4 regions of the Streptomyces sp. NPDC034049 genome follow, and region 2 is predicted to be linked to each of the others. Evidence: riboswitches for the same ligand, from Rfam matches in the RefSeq annotation. Region 2 holds a riboswitch; each other region holds the start of a gene.
The links. Region 2 has a riboswitch for cobalamin ahead of ACZ52C_RS04425 (cobalamin biosynthesis protein). Riboswitches for the same ligand answer to the same signal wherever they lie in the genome.

Region 1 (4,619 bases), on a different contig from region 2:
GTCTCGGGCCGGGTGGAGTCGCCGATGTACGCCTCGGGGGCCGTGCCGCGCAGCGCGCGGACGGTGGCCACCATGCCTCCGTGGTACTGGAAGTAGTCGTCGGAGTCGGCGATGTCGTGCTCGCGGGTGTCGGTGTTCTTCGCGGCCACCTCGATCCGCTTGTAGGCGGTCTCCATCTCCTCGCGGGCCGGGCGGCCGTCCAGTTCCCGGCCGTAGGCGTAACCGCCCCAGACCGTGTAGACCTCGGCGAGGTCGGCGTCGGTGCGCCAGTCGCGGGAGTCGATGAGCTGGAGCAGTCCGGCGCCGTACGTGCCGGGCCGGGAGCCGAAGATCCGGGTGGTGGCCCGGCGTTCGTCGCCGTGGGAGGCGAGGTCCGCCTGGACGTGCGCCCGGACGTGATTGGCCTCGGCCGGCTCGTCGAGCGACGCGGCGAGCCGTACGGCGTCGTCGAGCAGCCCGATGGTGTGCGGGAACGCGTCCCGGAAGAAGCCCGAGATCCGCAGGGTGACGTCGATACGGGGACGGCCCAACTCCTCGGCCGGGATGGCCTCCAGACCGGTCACGCGGCGGGAGGCGTCGTCCCAGACGGGGCGGACGCCGAGCAGGGCGAGTGCCTCGGCGACGTCGTCGCCGGCCGTGCGCATCGCGCTCGTACCCCACAACGACAGCCCCACCGACGTGGGCCATTCGCCGTTGTCCGCGCGGTAGCGCTCCAGCAGGGAGTCGGCGAGGGCCTGGCCGGTCTCCCAGGCGAGGCGGGAGGGGACGGCCTTGGGGTCGACGGAGTAGAAGTTCCGGCCGGTCGGCAGGACGTTGACCAGGCCGCGCAGCGGGGAGCCGGAGGGGCCCGCCGGGACGAAGCCGCCGTTGAGGGCGTGGACGACGTGGTGGAGTTCGGCGGTGGTGGCCTTCAGACGCGGAACGACCTCGCGGGCGGCGAACTCCAGGATGGCGGTGACCTGTTCGCCGTGCTCGTCGGGGACGGAGTCCGGGTCCCAGCCGAGGTCCTCCATCCGCTGGACCAGCTCGCGCGCCTTCGCCTCCGCCTCGTCGGCCGTCGTACGGGTGGCGGCGGACTCGTCGAGGCCGAGCGCCTCGCGCAGGCCGGGCAGGGCCTGGGTGCCGCCCCAGATCTGGCGGGCGCGCAGGATGGCGAGGACGAGGTTGACGCGGTCGGCGTCCGCCGGGGGGTTGCCGAGGACATGCAGCCCGTCGCGGATCTGGGCGTCCTTGACCTCGCAGAGCCAGCCGTCGACGTGCAGCAGGAAGTCGTCGAAACCGTCGTCCTCCGGCCGGTCGTCCAGGCCGAGGTCGTGGTCGAGCTTGGCGGCCTGGATGAGGGTCCAGATCTGGGCGCGGATCGCGGGGAGCTTCGCCGGGTCCATGGAGGAGATCTGGGCGTACTCGTCGAGGAGCTGCTCCAGGCGCGCGATGTCGCCGTAGGAGTCCGCGCGGGCCATCGGCGGCACCAGGTGGTCGACGAGGGTGGCGTGGACGCGGCGCTTGGCCTGGGTGCCCTCGCCCGGGTCGTTGACCAGGAAGGGGTAGATCAGGGGCAGGTCGCCGAGGGCGGCGTCGGGGCCGCAGGCGGCGGACAGGCCCGCGTTCTTGCCGGGCAGCCACTCCAGGTTGCCGTGCTTGCCGAGGTGGATCATCGCGTCGGCGCCGAAGCCGCCGTCGTCGGCGCGGGCCGCGATCCAGCGGTAGGCGGCCAGGTAGTGGTGGGAGGGCGGCAGGTCCGGGTCGTGGTAGATCGCGATCGGGTTCTCGCCGAAGCCGCGCGGCGGCTGGATGAGGATCAGCAGATTGCCGAAGCGCAGGGCCGCGAGGACGATGTCGCCCTCCGGGTTGGCGCTGCGGTCGACGAACATCTCGCCGGGCGGCGGGCCCCAGTGCTCCTCGACGGACGTGCGCAGTTCCTCGGGGAGTTCGGCGTACCAGCGGCGGTAGTCGGCGGCCGGGATCCGGACCGGGTTGCGGGCGAGCTGCTCCTCGGTGAGCCAGTCCTGGTCGTGGCCACCCGCCTCGATGAGGGCGCGGATCAGCTCGTCGCCGTCGCCGGAGGCCAGGCCCGGCACCTCGGCGTCGGTGCCGAAGTCGTAGCCCTCCTCGCGCAGGCGGCGCAGCAGGGCGACCGCGCTGGCGGGGGTGTCCAGGCCGACCGCGTTGCCGATGCGGGAGTGCTTGGTCGGGTAGGCGGACAGGACGAGCGCGAGGCGCTTGTCGGCGTTGGCGATGTGCCGAAGTCGCGCGTGCCGTACGGCGATCCCGGCGACGCGGGCGGCGCGCTCGGGGTCGGCGACATAGGCCGGCAGGCCGTCCTCGTCGATCTCCTTGAAGGAGAACGGGACGGTGATCAGGCGGCCGTCGAACTCGGGGACGGCGATCTGGCTGGCCGCGTCGAGCGGGGAGACCCCCTCGTCGCTCTCCTCCCAGGCGGAACGCGAACCGGTCAGGCACAGAGCCTGGAGGATCGGTACGTCGAGGCCGGTCAGGGCGCCCGCGTCCCAGGACTCGTCGTCGCCGCCGGCCGACGCCTCGGCGGGCTTGGTGCCGCCGGCGGCGAGCACCGTGGTGACGATGGCGTCAGCGGCGCGGAGTTCCTCGATCAGCTCGGGCTCCGGGGCCCGCAGGGAGGCCACGTAGAGCGGGAGCGCGCGGGCCCCGGTGTCCTCGATCGCCTCGCACAGCGCGTCCACGAAGGCGGTGTTGCCGCTCATGTGGTGGGCCCGGTAGTAGAGCACGGCGACGGTCGGGCCGTCGGCGGTGTCGCGGGCGGTGCGCTCCAGCGGGCCCCAGGAGGGCGCGGCCGCCGGCGCGTCGAAGCCGTGGCCGGTGAGCAGGACGGTGTCGGAGAGGAAGCGGGCCAGTTGCTCCAGGTTGGCGGGTCCGCCGTGGGCGAGATAGGCGTGGGCCTCGGCGGCGATGCCGACCGGGACGGTCGAGGCGGCCATCAGCTGGGCGTCGGGCGCCTGTTCACCGGTGAGGACGACGACCGGGCGGCCGTCGGCGAGCAGGAGGTCGAGGCCGTCCTGCCAGGCGCGGATGCCACCGAGGAGGCGCACGACGACCAGGTCGGTGCCGTCGAGGAGAGCCGGGAGGTCGTCCAGGGCGAGGCGCGAGGGGTTGGCGAAGCGGTAGGGGACCGGGCCGGCGGCCGCGCGGGCGCTGAGCAGGTCGGTGTCGGACGTCGACAGGAGCAGGATGCGGGGCTGCGCGGAGCGCTCCCCGGACGATGACTGCATGCGGCTGCTGGCCTTCCTCGGGGTCCGCGCCCCGGGCGGTGTCGAATCGGAAGTCTCCCCTGCTCGGACGGGCCGAGGGGTACGGGGAAGGGAGTTCCTGACTCGCCCGACCCTCCTGGGACGGGCTCACAGTGGCGGGACCGCGCCGGACTCACACCGGGCTTCCTCCCCTGTCGCCGTGGTGGCGTCGATGGACCGGATGATCCACCGAGCAGCATAGTAAGGGTCGCCTCAAAAGGAAGGCTGCCCCAAAAGGGCGGAGGATACGTCCGTTGTGCCGGTGGGTATGCTCGCCGCCATGTCCACGCCTCCCCCGCGTTCATCGTCCCAGGCCACAGCGGTCACACGGGACCGTGGCGACGCCTGCCCGGGGACGCTGCGGCTGCATGCGGCGGACGACGGGGCGTTGGCCCGGGTCCGGGTGCCCGGCGGTGTGCTGACCGTCCGCCAGGCCGAGGCGCTCGCGGAGGCGGCCGGGCGGCTCGGGGACGGTGATCTTCACCTCACTTCCCGCGGCAATGTGCAGCTGCGCGGACTGGCCGACGGCTGCGGGGGCGAGCTGGCCGGGTCGCTGGACGCGGCGGGCCTGTTGCCGTCCGCCGGGCACGAGCGGGTGCGCAACATCGTCGCCTCGCCGCTGTCCGGTCTCGACGGACGCGGTCTGCGCGACGTACGGCGCTGGCTGACCGCCCTGGACACCGCGCTGTGCGAGAGCGAGCCGGCGCGGCGGTTGTCGGGCCGGTTCCTGTTCGCGCTCGACGACGGGCGGGGCGACGTGGCCTCGCTGGACGCCGATGTGACCGTCCGGGCGGCCGGGGGCGACGGTGCGCTGCTGAGCCTGGGGACGGCCGGCGAGAGCCTGTCGGTCCGCGGCGAGGACGCGGCCCGGGCCGCGCTGACCGCCGCCGAGACCTTCCTTCAGGCGGCGCGGGAGAGCGGGGCGCGGGTCTGGCGTGTGACCGAACTCCCTTCCCAGGACGCGCTGCTCCGCGAGGTCCGGGACCGCCTGTCGGCCGCCGGCGTCGCCACCGCGCTCCGGGTCCGTGACGAGAGCGGTACGGCCACGCCCGGACCCGACGGACCACCCTCCGGACCCGGCGGCCCGTTGCCGGGAGCCGTCGGCGACGCCCTCTGCGTCCACGTCCCGCTCGGTCGCCTCACCCCCCTCCAGTGGCGGGAGTTGACCGCTCTCGCGGCCACGACACCCTCCCGTGAGCTGCGGCTGACGCCCTGGCGCGGGGTCGTCGTCCCCGTACCGGGTCTGGGCGAGGAGCAGACGGCCGACGCGCTCGCCCGGCTCGCGGTGACCGGTCTCGTCACCGATCCCGCCTCCCCCTGGCTGGGCGTGGGCGCCTGTATCGGCCGGCCCGGCTG
Region 2 (4,619 bases):
GGGGACCCGGACGCCCCTCCTCCGGGCGATCCCCCGGAGACCGGCGGCCCGGCCCGGCTGGACGACTGCACGCTGAAGGCGTACGCCATGCAGGAGGCGGAGTGGGCGGAGGCGCTCATCCGGGTGGAGAGCGCCCGGGTCGACGGCGAGATACGGCTCCTGTCCACCCGCCTGTTACTGGGCACGTTCTGCGCCAGCGTCCTGCTGCTGAGCATCGCCGTGGCCGGTCGGGTCGTCCCCACGACCCGGTTCGACGCCACCGCACCGCTCACCACGGCGATCACCGGCGCGATCGCCGCCGCTCTGCTCACCTCGCTCGCGGCGGGCATCGGCAGGGTGCTGCGCGCCCGAGCCGACGCCGGGCGGCCCGGCGGCCTCAGCGTTCCTCCGGCCCCCGCGGCCGAGCCCCGACCAGAGCCCGGTCCAGGGCCCTCAGCCGCTCCGTGACCGGGGTGAGCCCCCACCACAGGCCCGCCCCCGTCGCGATCAGGGCGGTCACCACCAGCCAGACGGCACCCCGCGCCTCCGTCCCCGGCACCAGCAGGGCGGCGAGAGCTCCCACCCCCACGGCCAGGACTCCGGCGACCGTGCTGAAGAGCACCAGCGGAGCGGCGGCGGACAACAGCGTCCGCCGGTCCCTCGATGCCCGCGCGCGCGCCGAGGCGGATCCCTTGGTCCGATCGTCCATCGCGTGTACCTCCCGTCCCCCGAACGGTTCTTCAGGAGCCGTCCGCTCCCGGGTCCACAAGCCCCGCCAGAAAACCACACCACGCGCTGTGACGGAAGGAGAGCACAGCGCTCTTCTTCGAGTTCGAGTCACGCACCAGAACTCGGTCCTCGTCGAACGACGCCTCCACGCACATACTGGTGTCACCCGAACGACTGCTCTTGATCCAACTCCGCGCCGCGGACTCCCTGTCGGACACCCTGACCTCCACCTCACAAGTCAGCGCGCCGACACGCGTCCACCGCGACGACCCGAGCGCCGTGCCCAGCCGCTGCCGCTCGTCGGCGCTCAGTCTTCGTACTGCCGTTCCCTCAAGTGTTCCCGTCCGACGCCGTGGAAATGAGCGCAGAAAGAGCCGATTCGGGCGTCTGGCGATATTTCAGCGATGTGGGGCTGAGCACACCCCTGCGCCGCAGGTCAACAGCAAGTTGACGGGTCTTCCGGGGGCGTGGTGGACTGCCGGGGCCATGTACGACGGCAGGAGAGGAAGCCGGTGGAAGTCCGGCGCGGTCCCGCCACTGTCACCGGGGAAGAACCTCCCGGGAGCCAGGAACTCTCGCCGTCGGTCTCGTCGAACCAGGGCGTGGACACCCTGAGTGAGGACATATCGCCATGTGCGGCTGCCACTTGAGTCCCAGCACCGGATCCCCGTCCGACCTCGCGACCGGCTGAGCCCGTGCGTGCCGATCGCGTCTTCGCGTACGGCGCCGCCGCCGGACTCCTCGGTGATCTGCTGCTCGGTGATCCTCGCCGGGGGCATCCGGTCGCCGCGTTCGGGCGGGCGGCCGGTGCCGTGGAGCGGGTGCTGTGGCGGGACCACCGAGGGTGGGGCGCGCTGCACACCGCCGTGTGCGCGGGAGGCGCCGTGGCGCTCGGGGCCGTCGCCTCGACCGCCGTGCGGCCGTCGCGCGCGGCCTCCGTCGCGTTGACCGCCGCCGCCACCTGGGCCGTCGTCGGGGGGACTTCGCTCGCGCGGGAGGCCCGGACGATCGGGCGGTCCCTCGACGCGGGGGACCTCGAGGGCGCGCGGGCCAGGTTGCCCCATCTGTGCGGGCGGGACCCGCAGGCGCTCGACCGGGACGGGATCGCGCGGGCGGTCGTGGAGTCCGTCGCCGAGAACACCTCCGACGCGGTGGTGGGGGCGCTCGTGTGGGGAGCCGTGGCGGGTGTGCCCGGGCTCGTGGGGTTCCGGGCCGTCAACACGCTGGACGCCATGGTCGGCCACCGGTCGGAGCGGTACCGGCGGTTCGGCTGGGCCTCCGCGCGGCTGGACGACGTGGCGGGGTGGCCGGGGGCCCGGCTCACGGCGGTGCTGGCCGCCGCCTCCGGTGGGGACGCGCGGGGGGCCGTACGGGCCTGGCGCGCGGACGCGGGCAGGCACCCGAGCCCCAACGCGGGGCCCGTGGAGGCGTCGTTCGCGGGGGCGCTCGGAGTGCGGTTGGGGGGCACGTTGTCGTACGGGGGGCGGGTCGAGCACCGGCCGGTGCTGAACGGGGAGGGGCGCGCCGTCGAAGTGGGTGACATCGAGCGGGCCGTGCGGTTGTCCCGGCGGGTGGGATGGCTGGCGTTGGGGATCGGTGCGGGTGTGTCGCTGCTGCGGTCGAGGAGGCAGGGATGAGTGGCGGGCTGCTGGTCGCCGGGACGACCTCCGACGCCGGGAAGAGCGTGGTGACCGCCGGGATCTGCCGGTGGCTGGTGCGGCAGGGGGTCAAGGTCGCGCCGTTCAAGGCGCAGAACATGTCGCTCAACTCCTTCGTGACGAAGGAGGGCGCCGAGATCGGGCGGGCGCAGGCCATGCAGGCGCAGGCGTGCCGGGTCGAGCCCAGCGCGCTCATGAACCCGGTGCTGCTCAAGCCCGGGGGTGAGCGCAGCAGTCAGGTCGTGCTGCTCGGGAAGCCCGTGGGCGAGATGAGCGCGCGCGGCTATCACGGCGGACGGCAACAGCGGCTGCTCGGGACCGTGTTGGAGTGCCTCACCGAGCTGCGGGGCACGTATGACGCGGTGATCTGCGAGGGGGCCGGCTCTCCGGCCGAGATCAATCTGCGGCGGACCGACATCGTCAACATGGGGATCGCCCGCAACGCCGGGCTGCCCGTGCTCGTCGTCGGCGACATCGACCGCGGTGGGGTCTTCGCGTCGTTCTTCGGGACCGTCGCGCTGCTCTCCCCCGAGGACCAGGCGCTCGTCGCCGGGTTCCTCGTCAACAAGTTCCGGGGGGACGTCTCCCTGCTGGAGCCTGGGCTCGACATGCTGCATGGGCTCACCGGGCGGCGGACGTACGGGGTGCTGCCGTTCCGGCACGGGCTCGGGATCGACGAGGAGGACGGGCTGCGGGTCTCGCTGCGCGGGACGGTCCGCGAGTCGAACGTCGCGCCGCCCGTAGGGGAGGACGTGCTGCGGGTCGCCGTGTGCGCGGTGCCGCTGATGTCCAACTTCACCGACGTGGACGCGCTCGCCGCCGAACCCGGTGTCGTGGTGCGGTTCGTGGACCGGGCCGAGGAGCTGGCCGACGCGGACCTGGTCGTCGTGCCGGGGACCCGGGGGACGGTGCGGGCGCTGGAGTGGCTGCGGGAGCGGGGGCTGGCCGACGCGCTCGTGCGACGTGCCGCCGAGGGGCGGCCGGTGCTCGGGATCTGCGGTGGGTTCCAGGTGCTCGGGGAGCGTATCGAGGACGAGGTCGAGAGCCGGCTCGGGCGGGTGGACGGGCTCGGGGTGCTTCCCGTGCGGGTCCGCTTCGACCCTGAGAAGACCCTGACCCGGCCCGTGGGTGAGGCCCTCGGTGAGCGGGTCGAGGGGTACGAGATCCACCACGGGGTCGCCGAGGTCCTGGGGGGCGAGCCCTTCCTGGACGGGTGCCGGGTGGGGCAGACCTGGGGCACGCACTGGCACGGGTCGCTGGAGTCGGACGGCTTCCGGCGTGCCTTTCTGCGCGAGGTGGCGGCGGCTTCGGGGCGGCGGTTCGTGCCGGCCCCGGACACGTCGTTCGCCGCGCTGCGCGAGGAGCAGCTCGACCGGCTCGGCGATCTGATCGAGGAGCACGCGGACACGGACGCGCTGTGGCGACTCATCGAGTCGGGCGCGCCGACGGGGTTGCCGTTCGTGCCGCCGGGGGCGCCGGGGGTGCCGGGATGAGGGCGCCGGGTCGGTTCCGCCGGGAGAGCCGGGGGAGGGAGCGTCGTCCGCCGGCCGGTGGGGCTTCCCGCGCGGTTCCCCGCGTCCCTGAGAAGCAGGGGCTGCGCGCCGCGCCTCTCATCCCGCCGGTCGGCACTCGTCTCATTCATTCACCTCCAGGAGGGACCACCGCGTGAGCACGCACTTCCCCTTCACCGCCGTCGTCGGGCAGGGCGACCTGCAACTCGCCCTGCTCCTCAACGCCATCTCCCCGAGGATCGGTGGGGTGCTGGTGCGCGGCGAGAAGGGCACCGCCAAGAGCACCGCCGTGCGGGCGCTCGCGGCGCTGCTGCCGCCGGTGGAGGTCGTCGTCGGCTGCCGGTTCTCCTGCGACCCCGTGAAGCCGGACCCGGCGTGTCCGGACGGCCCGCACGAGCCGGCGTTCGAGACCCGGCCCTCGCGCATGGTCGAGCTGCCCGTCGGTGCCTCCGAGGACCGGCTCGTCGGCGCTCTCGACATCGAACGGGCGCTGTCGGAGGGCGTGAAGGCGTTCGAGCCGGGCCTGCTCGCGGACGCGCACCGGGGCATCCTCTACGTCGACGAGGTGAACCTGCTCCACGACCACCTCGTCGACCTGCTGCTCGACGCGGCGGCGATGGGCGCCTCGTACGTGGAGCGCGAGGGCGTCTCCGTACGGCATGCCGCGCGGTTCCTGCTGGTCGGGACGATGAACCCCGAGGAGGGCGAGCTGCGGCCGCAGTTGCTCGACCGGTTCGGGCTG
Region 3 (4,619 bases), on a different contig from region 2:
CGCCGGTGTCCGCCCCCGCCAGGGCCGCCAGCTCGTCCGCCGTGCGCGGACCCGCCTCCTCCTCGGCCAACAGCCCCTGTCCGCGCAGCAGTCCGGCGACCGCCACGCCCCAGGGGAGCCGAAGTCCCGCCTGGTGGAGGAGATCCGTGCGGGCGAGCATCTCCGCCACCGGTCCGGTGCGGGCGCCCGACGGCGTGAGCAGCGCCGCGTCGTCGGCCCAGCGCAGCGCGAGGTCGACGTCATGGGTGGCCATCACGACGGTGGTACCGGACCGGCGCAGCTCGTCCAGGGTGGCCAGCAGCCGCTCCTGCCCGTCGGGGTCGAGCCCGGCGGTCGGCTCGTCGAGGATCAGGACCCGGGGCCGCATCGCGACCGCCCCGGCGATGGCGGTCCGCTTGCGCTGGCCGTAGGAGAGCAGATGGGTGGGCCGGTCGGCGAGGGCGGCGATGCCGAGCGCGCCGAGGGCCTCGTCCACCCGCGCCCGCACCTGCGCGTCGGACAGCCCGAGGTTCAGCGGTCCGAACGACACGTCCTGCGCGACGGACGCCGCGAAGAGCTGGTCGTCCGGGTCCTGGACGACCAGCTGGACCGTCGTCCGCAGCCGGGTGAGACCCGTGCGGTCGTACGTCACCGGCCGCCCCTCGACCGTCAACTCGCCGGTACGGGGTCGCAGTCCGCCGCTGAGCAGCCGCATCAGCGTGGTCTTCCCGCTGCCGTTGCGGCCCAGCAGGGCGAGCGCGCGCCCCTCGCACACGTCGAAGTCGAGGTCGCTCAGCACGGTCGGCCCGTCCTCGTACGCGAACGACGCGCCCCGTAGGGAGACCAGCACGGGCTCGCTCATGTCAGCGGCCTTTCCAGGACGAAGGTGAGGGCGGCCACGGCCGCGAGGAGCGCGACACTGGCCGCGGTGAAGCGTGCGGAGACCCGGGCCTCGGGCACCAGGACGCGCAGGGTGCCGTCGTACCCGCGTCCGGCGAGCCCGGTCTGTAGCCGTGCCGCCCGGTCGAAGGCCCGTACGAACGCGGTGGCGCCGAGCCCGGCGAGGGAACGCCAGGTGGCGGCCCGGGTGGTGTGCCCCAGCCGGGCCGCCTGCGCCTCCCGGATCCGCCGCACCGAGTCCAGGAGCAGAAAGCTCATGCGGTAGGTGACCAGGGCCACGTCCACGACCGGTGCGGGCACCCCGGCCCGCACGAGCCGGGGCAGCAGGTCCGACATGGGGGTGGTGAAGGCGAACAGGAGGACGCCGAGGGAGGCGGCCGAGGTGCGCAGCAGCAGTTCCGCCGCGCGGACCGGGCCGCCGTCGGCGAGGGTGACGAACCCGTCGGGTCCGCCGACCTGGACGAGCAGCGGCAGGGCTCCGGTCACACAGAAGCCCAACGGCACCCGGTAGGCCCGCCACAGCCGACGGCCGGGCACACCCGCGGGGCCCAGCAGCACCACGAGCGCGGTCAGCAGGACCAGGGCCGCGCCGGGCCAGGGCGGCAGGGAGATCGCGAGCACGGTGAGACCGAGCCCGAGCACGGCCTTGTCCACGGGGTGGCGGCGGCGCCAGCGACTGCTGTGCGCCGCCGCGTCGATCGGCAGCACCCGCGTCAGCCCCGCCCGGCGGGGGACTCCCCGGAGCCACCGGACAGCGGGACTTCACCGCCGGGCGTGCCGGACACGCCGGACGCGGTGGATGCCGCGACCGTCTCGTCCGCCGGCTGTTCCGGAGCCGTGCTCGTCTCGTCCGCCGCGTCCAGCAGTGCCCGCACCCGGGCCTCGCCCTGGCGCCGGCCCCGGCGGATGCCGAAGTAGTAGGCGAGGACCCCCGCGCCGAGGGCGGCCTGGAGGGAGAACAGCGCCGACTCGATCTCACCGGAGGGCGGCTCGTACAGGGGCGAGAACCACGGCTCGTAGTCCGGCTCGATCTCCGTGATCGCCGTCTCCGCCTCGCCGTCGGACCCCGTGAAGGGCTCCTCCTTGTGGTCGCCGAGGCCGAGGGCCAGCGGCAGGACGGCGAGCGCGGCCACGGCGAGCAGCAGCAGTACGTTGATCTTCGTGTTCCGGTTCATCGGGCCACCGCCTCGGTCCCGGTCTCCGTCTCGGCCCCGGTGCGGTCGCGCCGCCCGGTCAGGAGCACGCCCAGCCGGGTCAGTTCGCCCTTGCTCGACTGCACCAGCAGACGCATCACCAGCACCGTCAGCAGACCTTCGCTGACCGCGAGCGGGACCTGCGTGATGGCGAAGATGGAGCCGAACTTGCCGAGCGCGCCCAGGAAACCACTGCTCGGGTCGGGGAACGCGAGCGCCAACTGCACACTGGTGACGCAGTAGGTGACCAGGTCGGCGACGAACGCGCCGAAGAACACCGTCACCATCAGCGGCACTCCGAAGCGTCGCAGCAGCCGGTAGATGCCGTAACCCGCCCAGGGGCCGACGATCGCCATCGAGAAGACGTTGGCGCCGAGCGTGGTCAGACCGCCGTGTGCCAGCAGCAGTGCCTGGAAGAGCAGGGTGATGGTGCCGAGGACCGCCATGATCGGCGGCCGGAACAGGATGGCACCGAGACCGGTGCCGGTGGGGTGGGAGCAACTCCCGGTGACCGACGGGAGCTTCAGCGCGGACAGGACGAAGGTGAAGGCCCCCGAGGCGCCGAGCAGCAGCGTGCTCTCGGGATGCTCCCTGACCTCACGTGTGAGTGCCCGGACTCCGTGGACGACGAACGGCGCGGACGCGACACCCCAGGCGATCGCGTGCGCCGGAGGAAGGAAACCCTCGGCTATGTGCATGGCTCAGCAGACCCTCTCCAGCACCTCGTGGATGGTTGACGTGCCTTGGCCGGTCTCCTGGCTTACGGGTGACACCGCCCGTGCTCCGCCTTCCCGGGTCCGAAGACCCAGTGGCTGTCCGTGAGGACCGGAGCCGGACTTCCCGATTCACAGTGGCGAGGGCCGCACCGGCATCACACCGGATTTCCCGTTCACCAAGGCGTGGTGACAGTAGTGCCCGGACAAGGAGGCTGACAAGCGGAGGCGAGGGGCGCGCAGGCGCCGTGCACCAGCTCACACCCCGGCGCACGCCCCGCGCCACGCCGAGGTGCCCGACCTGACCGAAAGCAGACGGGAGCTTTACTGCAACATACTTGCAGCTGCCAACTCGGCGCACGACGCTGAGGGGATCCGACCCCACGGACGAAGAGAAGGCGCACGCCCCATGGCTCCTGGCACCGACACCGCCCCCTCGGCCACCGCCGCGACGGGCGGTCTCTCCTGGCGGCGGATCCGCGCCTCGATGACGCGGGGGGAGTGGGCGAGCCTCGGCGGGATGGCCGGGTTCATCCTGGCACTGCACCTCGTCGGCTGGTTCACCCTGGTGGTGATCGTCGCCCCCGAGCACTACAGCGTCGGCAGCAGATCCTTCGGCATCGGCATGGGCGTCACCGCCTACACCCTGGGCATGCGGCACGCCTTCGACGCCGACCACATCGCCGCCATCGACAACACCACCCGCAGGCTGATGGGGGAGGGGCGACGCCCGCTGTCGGTCGGCTACTGGTTCTCCCTCGGCCACTCCTCGATCGTGCTCGCCCTCACCTTCCTGCTCACCCTCGGCGTCAAGACGCTCGCCGGACCGGCCCGCGACGGCGACTCCACGCTGCACGACGTGACCGGCTGGATCGGCACCACCGTCTCGGGGACGTTCCTGTACGTCATCGCCGTCGTCAACCTGGTGATCATGGTGGGGATCTGGAAGGTGTTCCGTGAGCTGCGCTCGGGCACCTTCGACGAGGCCGCGCTGGAGGAGCGACTGAACAACCGGGGCCTGATGAACCGGCTCCTCGGGAGGTTGACGAGGTCCCTCACCAGCCCCTGGCAGATGTACCCGATCGGCCTGCTCTTCGGCCTCGGCTTCGACACGGCGACGGAGGTCGCGCTCCTGGTGCTCGCCGGTTCGGGCGCCGCCTCCGGGCTGCCCTGGTACGCGATCCTGTGCCTGCCCGTCCTGTTCGCCGCCGGGATGTCCCTCCTCGACACCGTCGACGGCACGTTCATGAACTTCGCCTACGGCTGGGCCTTCTCCCGCCCGGTCCGCAAGGTCTACTACAACCTGGTGATCACGGGTCTGTCCGTGGCCGTCGCCCTCGTCATCGGCACGGTCGAACTCCTCGGCCTCGTCGCCGAGAAGGCCCGGCTGCACGGCACCTTCTGGGACGGGGTCGCCGGCCTCGACCTCAACACCGTCGGCTATGTCGTCGTCGGCCTCTTCTTCGCCACCTGGGCGGTCGCCCTGCTGGTCTGGCGGTTCGCCCGGATCGAGGAGAAGTGGACGGCGGGCTGAACACCCACCACCCACCCGCACCACGGCGCACGGGCGCCTCACCTTTCCTCAGGACACGTCGTCGAGCGGCCGGAGGAAACGGCGTTCGTACCGCTTGATGCAGCGGGTGTCGCGGGCCAGCGCGAAGGCGTCCTGGCACTCCGGATCGGACATGCTGTCCGTGCGGTACCGCTCGTACGCGGCGAGACTGGGAAACGAGAAGAGGGCGTAGGCGATGTCGCTGTCGCTCTCACTCGGCAGGAAGTAGCCGTGGTGCGTCCCACCGAAACGGTTGACGAGCCGAACCCAGCGCCGGCCGTA
Region 4 (4,619 bases), on a different contig from region 2:
AGACGTCCTGGAGACCCATCGCGCCGAGCCCGACCGGACGCCACTTGGCGTTGGAGCGGCCCGCCTGCTCGGTCGGGTAGAAGTTGATGTCGACCACGCGGTCGAGGAAGGTGACGGCGGTGCGGACGGTCGCGTCCAGCCGCGCCCAGTCCATGTCGCCCGTCGCCCGGTCGACGAACGCGCCGAGGTTCACCGAGCCCAGGTTGCAGACCGCGGTCTCCTCGTCGTTGGTGACCTCCAGGATCTCCGTGCAGAGGTTGGAGGAGTGGATGACGTGGCCCGGCTCGGCCGTCTGGTTCGCCGTGCGGTTGGCCGCGTCCTTGAAGGTCATCCAGCCGTTGCCGGTCTGCGCGAGGGTGCGCATCATCCGGCCGTACAGGTCACGGGCGGCGATGGTCTTCTTCGCGAGGCCCTCCGCCTCCGCCCTGCGGTACGCGGCCTCGAACTCCTCGCCCCACAGGTCGACCAGCTCGGGCACGTCGGACGGGGAGAACAACGACCACTGCTCGTCGGCGTCGACCCGGCGCATGAACTCGTCCGGGATCCAGTGCGCCAGGTTCAGGTTGTGTGTACGCCGGGCGTCCTCGCCGGTGTTGTCGCGCAGCTCCAGGAACTCCTCGATGTCGGAGTGCCAGGTCTCCAGGTAGACCGCGGCCGCGCCCTTGCGCCGGCCGCCCTGGTTCACGGCGGCGACCGAGGCGTCCAGCGTCTTCAGGAACGGCACGATGCCGTTGGAGTGCCCGTTGGTGCCCCGGATCAGCGAACCGCGCGAGCGGATGCGGGAGTACGACAGGCCGATGCCGCCTGCGTGCTTCGAGAGGCGGGCCACCTGGTGGTAGCGGTCGTAGAGGGAGTCCAGCTCGTCCAGCGGGGAGTCGAGGAGGTAGCAGGACGACATCTGGGGGTGTCGCGTACCGGAGTTGAAGAGCGTGGGGGAGGAGGGGAGGTAGTCGAGGCGGCTCATGAGCCCGTAGAGCGCGGCGACCTCGTCGAGGGCGCGGACGCCCGCCTGCTCGTCGGCCCCCGTCTCCTCGGCGAGGCCGGCGGCGACCCGCAGCATGAAGTGCTGGGGCGTCTCGAGGACCTTGCGGGTGAGGGGGTGCCGGAGCAGATAGCGGCTGTACAGGGTGCGCAGGCCGAAGTAGCCGAAGCGGTCGTCGCCCGCCGGGTCGATCAGGGCGTCGAGGCGGTCGGCGTGGGTGCGGGTGAACTCGGCCGTGCGGTCGGCGACGAGGCCCTCACGGTGCCCCACGGCGATGGACTCGGTGAACGTCGTGACGCCCTGCGAGGCCGCCTCGGCACGGATGCCGATGGCCAGCAGCCGGGCGGCCAGTCTCGAGTAGGCGGGGTCCTCGGAGATGAGACCCGCGGCCGCCTCCGTGGCCAGCTCGCGCAGCTCCGCGACCATCTCGGCGGAGGACGCGCGCACCGACCGGCCGCGCAGCGCGGCGGCGGCGACCCGACCGGGGTCGGCGTCGGGGAGGTCGGCGGTCAGCTCGGTCAGGGTCCGCAGCAACGCGGTACCGGGAGCGTCGGTCTCCGTCGCCGGGGCGGCCGGCACCGGCTCGGCTGGAACCGGCTCGGCTGCAGCCAGGTCGGCTGACACCGGATCGGCTGGCGCGATGGTCACGTGGGGCTCTCCCTCGCTCGGCTGGAGGCCCTGCGGAGGGCAGGCGGCAGCACACGAGCGCACGGGGGCGTCGCGTCCACCGGCCCATTCCACGAGGCCCGGACGTCAGGGCACCCGGACCGGACGGCCGGGCGCACTGTCGGCAGGTGTTCGGACTGAACAGGCGTGCGCACATGGTGAGGTGTGCACGCAAGTACACCGTTGCGGGACAGTTCCGGATTCACACCGGATTCCCCTGCGGCGACAGCGAGCATGAGCATACATCTAGTGCTGGGGCGCGATGTCACCCCCACATGTTGTGTCGCCTACGGCTTCGCATGGTGTCAGAGCGTCAGCTCATGAGCGGCTCTCCTGATCGTGATGTCCATGCGTCGCAGTGTGCACGAGCGGCGGCTCGGCGCGGCGGCGGTTGTCCACAGGGGGGTGCCGCCGGTCGGACAATCGGATCTCGTCAGGCTGTCGCCGGCCACCTGGGCAGCGTCGCCACGAAGTCCTGGGTGAAGTCCCGCGTGCCCGGGCCCAGCGCGACCCGGCCGGTGGCGCGCAGGCGGGCGGTCAGGCCGGGGGACTCGGAGTAGTAGACGCGTCGGGCGGCGGTCGGCACGAACACGGTCTGGCCGCGGGTGAGTTCGCTCGTGCACTCCACGACGACGGCCCCGTCGGCGGCCTCGACGAACGCCTCGTCGCCGCAGACACCCACCGCCAGCGGGTCGTGCAGTGGGCAGGTGCCGTCGCCGCCGTGGCGGGCGTAGGCGTCCATGTAGGTGCGCATCAGCCGGGCGGCGAGGGCCGTGCCGGGGCCCGCGGCCTCCAGCGCGGCGAGGTCCGCCGGGCGGAACAGCCAGCGGTGCGAGGCGTCCAGGTCGACCATGGTGAACGGGATGCCGGAGGAGAGCACGATCTCGGCGGCGTCCGGGTCGGCCCAGATGTTGAACTCGGCGACCGGGGTGAAGTTGCCCGGCACCTGGGCCGCGCCGCCCATGAACACGAACTTGCGGACCCGGTGGGCGAAGTGCGGGTCCTCCAGGAGGGCGATGGCCACGTTGGTGAGGGGGCCGGTGGCGCAGACCGTCAGCTCGCCCTCGTGCTGCCTCGACAGGCGGAGCAGGGCCTGGGCGGACGACTCCGTCGGGTGGGGGGCCGTCGAGTCGGGGAGGGTCTCGTCGCCGAGGCCCGCGGGGCCGTGGAAGGCGGATGCCTCGCGGTAGGGGAGGCGGGAGAGGGGGCGGCCGGCGCCTCTGTGGACCGGGATGTGGGGGTCGATGCGGAGGGCTCTCGCCAGGGCGCGGGCGTTGGCGTACGTCGCCTCGGCGGGGAGGTTGCCGCCGGTGGAGGTGTACGCCTTGAGGTCCCACAGGCCGGTTCCCAGCAGGTACTGGAGGGCTACGGCGTCGTCGATACCGGGGTCGCTGTCCAGGACGATCGGGGGGCGAACGGTCACCGCTTCAGCGTAGCCGGACGTTTTCCGCCCCCGCCGCCCCTACCCGTCCCATCCCCAGGGGCTGCGCCCCTTCGACCCCAGGCGTCCGTCCGGTGGGGCTTCTCGCGCAGTTCCCCGCGCCCCTTAAGAAGTCATCTCATTTGGTGTTCGCGGGTGGGCTGTTGGTCGTGGTGGGGATCGTTGAGCGGCTGGTGCCAGACGAGTTGTGGGTGCTGTTCCAGCGGGTGGTGCCGGAGGCGCCGTCGCGGCCTCAGGGCGGTGGGCCATGAGTTTGCTGAGCTCCGCCACCGCCTGGTCGCGCTCGACCCCGTCCAGGTCCTCCAGCGGTGTCTCGATCCGGCTCTGCCAGACGGCCTCGTGCCGCACCCGGAGCCGCTCCACCTAGTCCTGGCCGGCCGTCGACAGTTCGGACGCGCTGCGGCCCAGCCGCTCCAGCTCACGGCTCTCCCGCACCGCGTCCCCACGCCCGAACCACTCGGCGACCCGGCCCCGAAAACCGTTCCACAGGTCAGTCCCCGCTGCCTGGACCACTGCCAGATCCGCCCGCCGCCGCTGCCGCCGATACCAACTCGTCCAGCATGGCGCCTCTTTCAACTCCCGTGGCCCTGCGGGCATTACGACCCTGGCGCGCGAAGGGCGCCCGCGGAGGGAACTCGCACCTGGTCGGTGCCCGGCAAGGTCGACGCCTCGATGGCGTCAGCCGCTGCGGTACGGAGCAGCCCAGCGCCGCGTGGGACCACCTCGCCTCGGTAGTCCCCTGAGCCGGTCCCCGCCCCGTCTCCCGGCCCTCTCCGCCGCGTTGGGTACGTCCTGCTTGCTTTGTGGGCTCACCTCGACCTAATATCGTCATCGTGACGATAACCGCTCAGTGGTCCCCGCTCCCTGCAGGCATCGACTCCAGGGGCTTCGAGTCCCTCCGCGGACTCGAAGCGCGCAAGTACGTGGCCCGCGGCCCCGCCGTCCACCTCAATGCGCTGCCCGCGGCCGTTCCGGGCTGTGGGGCCCACGGCCACGTTGGGATCGGCGACGGCCTCAGCACGGAGAAGTGATCATGTTCGAAATGCCGGTAAATCCCTTTGAGCTCTCCGAAGAAGCGCTGAGCCGAATATCTGCCGATGACTCATGGACCCCGATCGAATTGGAGATCCCAAAGGCCAACGCCAAGGTGATTCGCCATTTCCTCACTCCGGCCGAAGTGGAGGTGTTCGCGACCGAACTGGCCGCCCAGCGCTTTGCCCCGGTGGGCCGAGACGGCATTGCCGCCAACTATGCAGAGGGAGATCCGGTCGCTCATCTCCGCGCCACGGCCGAATCCACATCCCTGGCGGCAGAATTCTACCGCAGGCTGCGGACGCTTCTATCGCTTGAAGTGGGATCGGACGATCCGACGGATTCGGACGGAAGGCCCTGGAGGCCGGCGGCCGTCAATCCGCGTATGCGCTTCATCACGTACGAACACGGCGGATTCATTGTCCCGCACTACGATTCGCCCTATTTCGCTCCAGACGGAAGGCGCACTCTCCTGACGGTCGTCGTCTACCTGTCGTA

Region 1: another riboswitch for cobalamin. It lies ahead of cobN (cobaltochelatase subunit CobN); the one in region 2 lies ahead of ACZ52C_RS04425 (cobalamin biosynthesis protein).
Region 3: another riboswitch for cobalamin. It lies ahead of ACZ52C_RS37930 (energy-coupling factor ABC transporter permease); the one in region 2 lies ahead of ACZ52C_RS04425 (cobalamin biosynthesis protein).
Region 4: another riboswitch for cobalamin. It lies ahead of ACZ52C_RS05785 (ribonucleoside-diphosphate reductase subunit alpha); the one in region 2 lies ahead of ACZ52C_RS04425 (cobalamin biosynthesis protein).

Annotation. Positions count from the first base shown of each region.
Region 1 covers NZ_JBVISJ010000009.1:229,422-234,040, reverse strand. The annotation lists gene cobN (cobaltochelatase subunit CobN) at 1-3,245, opposite strand, end outside; cobalamin riboswitch at 3,321-3,451, opposite strand; gene cobG (precorrin-3B synthase) at 3,532-4,619, shown strand, end outside.
Region 2 covers NZ_JBVISJ010000001.1:993,239-997,857, reverse strand. The annotation lists gene ACZ52C_RS04440 (hypothetical protein) at 1-447, shown strand, start outside; gene ACZ52C_RS04435 (hypothetical protein) at 377-688, opposite strand; gene ACZ52C_RS04430 (DUF397 domain-containing protein) at 720-926, opposite strand; cobalamin riboswitch at 1,163-1,305, shown strand; gene ACZ52C_RS04425 (cobalamin biosynthesis protein) at 1,404-2,345, shown strand; gene ACZ52C_RS04420 (cobyric acid synthase) at 2,342-3,859, shown strand; gene ACZ52C_RS04415 (putative cobaltochelatase) at 4,032-4,619, shown strand, end outside.
Region 3 covers NZ_JBVISJ010000021.1:23,745-28,363, reverse strand. The annotation lists gene ACZ52C_RS37945 (energy-coupling factor ABC transporter ATP-binding protein) at 1-841, opposite strand, end outside; gene cbiQ (cobalt ECF transporter T component CbiQ) at 838-1,587, opposite strand; gene ACZ52C_RS37935 (energy-coupling factor ABC transporter substrate-binding protein) at 1,593-2,054, opposite strand; gene ACZ52C_RS37930 (energy-coupling factor ABC transporter permease) at 2,051-2,770, opposite strand; cobalamin riboswitch at 2,801-2,984, opposite strand; gene nicT (Nickel transporter NicT) at 3,195-4,319, shown strand; gene ACZ52C_RS37920 (NIPSNAP family protein) at 4,368-4,619, opposite strand, start outside.
Region 4 covers NZ_JBVISJ010000002.1:215,469-220,087, reverse strand. The annotation lists gene ACZ52C_RS05785 (ribonucleoside-diphosphate reductase subunit alpha) at 1-1,630, opposite strand, end outside; cobalamin riboswitch at 1,755-1,890, opposite strand; gene ACZ52C_RS05780 (nucleoside hydrolase) at 2,082-3,071, opposite strand; gene ACZ52C_RS05775 (hypothetical protein) at 3,453-3,602, opposite strand; gene ACZ52C_RS05770 (hypothetical protein) at 3,923-4,120, shown strand; gene ACZ52C_RS05765 (2OG-Fe(II) oxygenase) at 4,123-4,619, shown strand, end outside.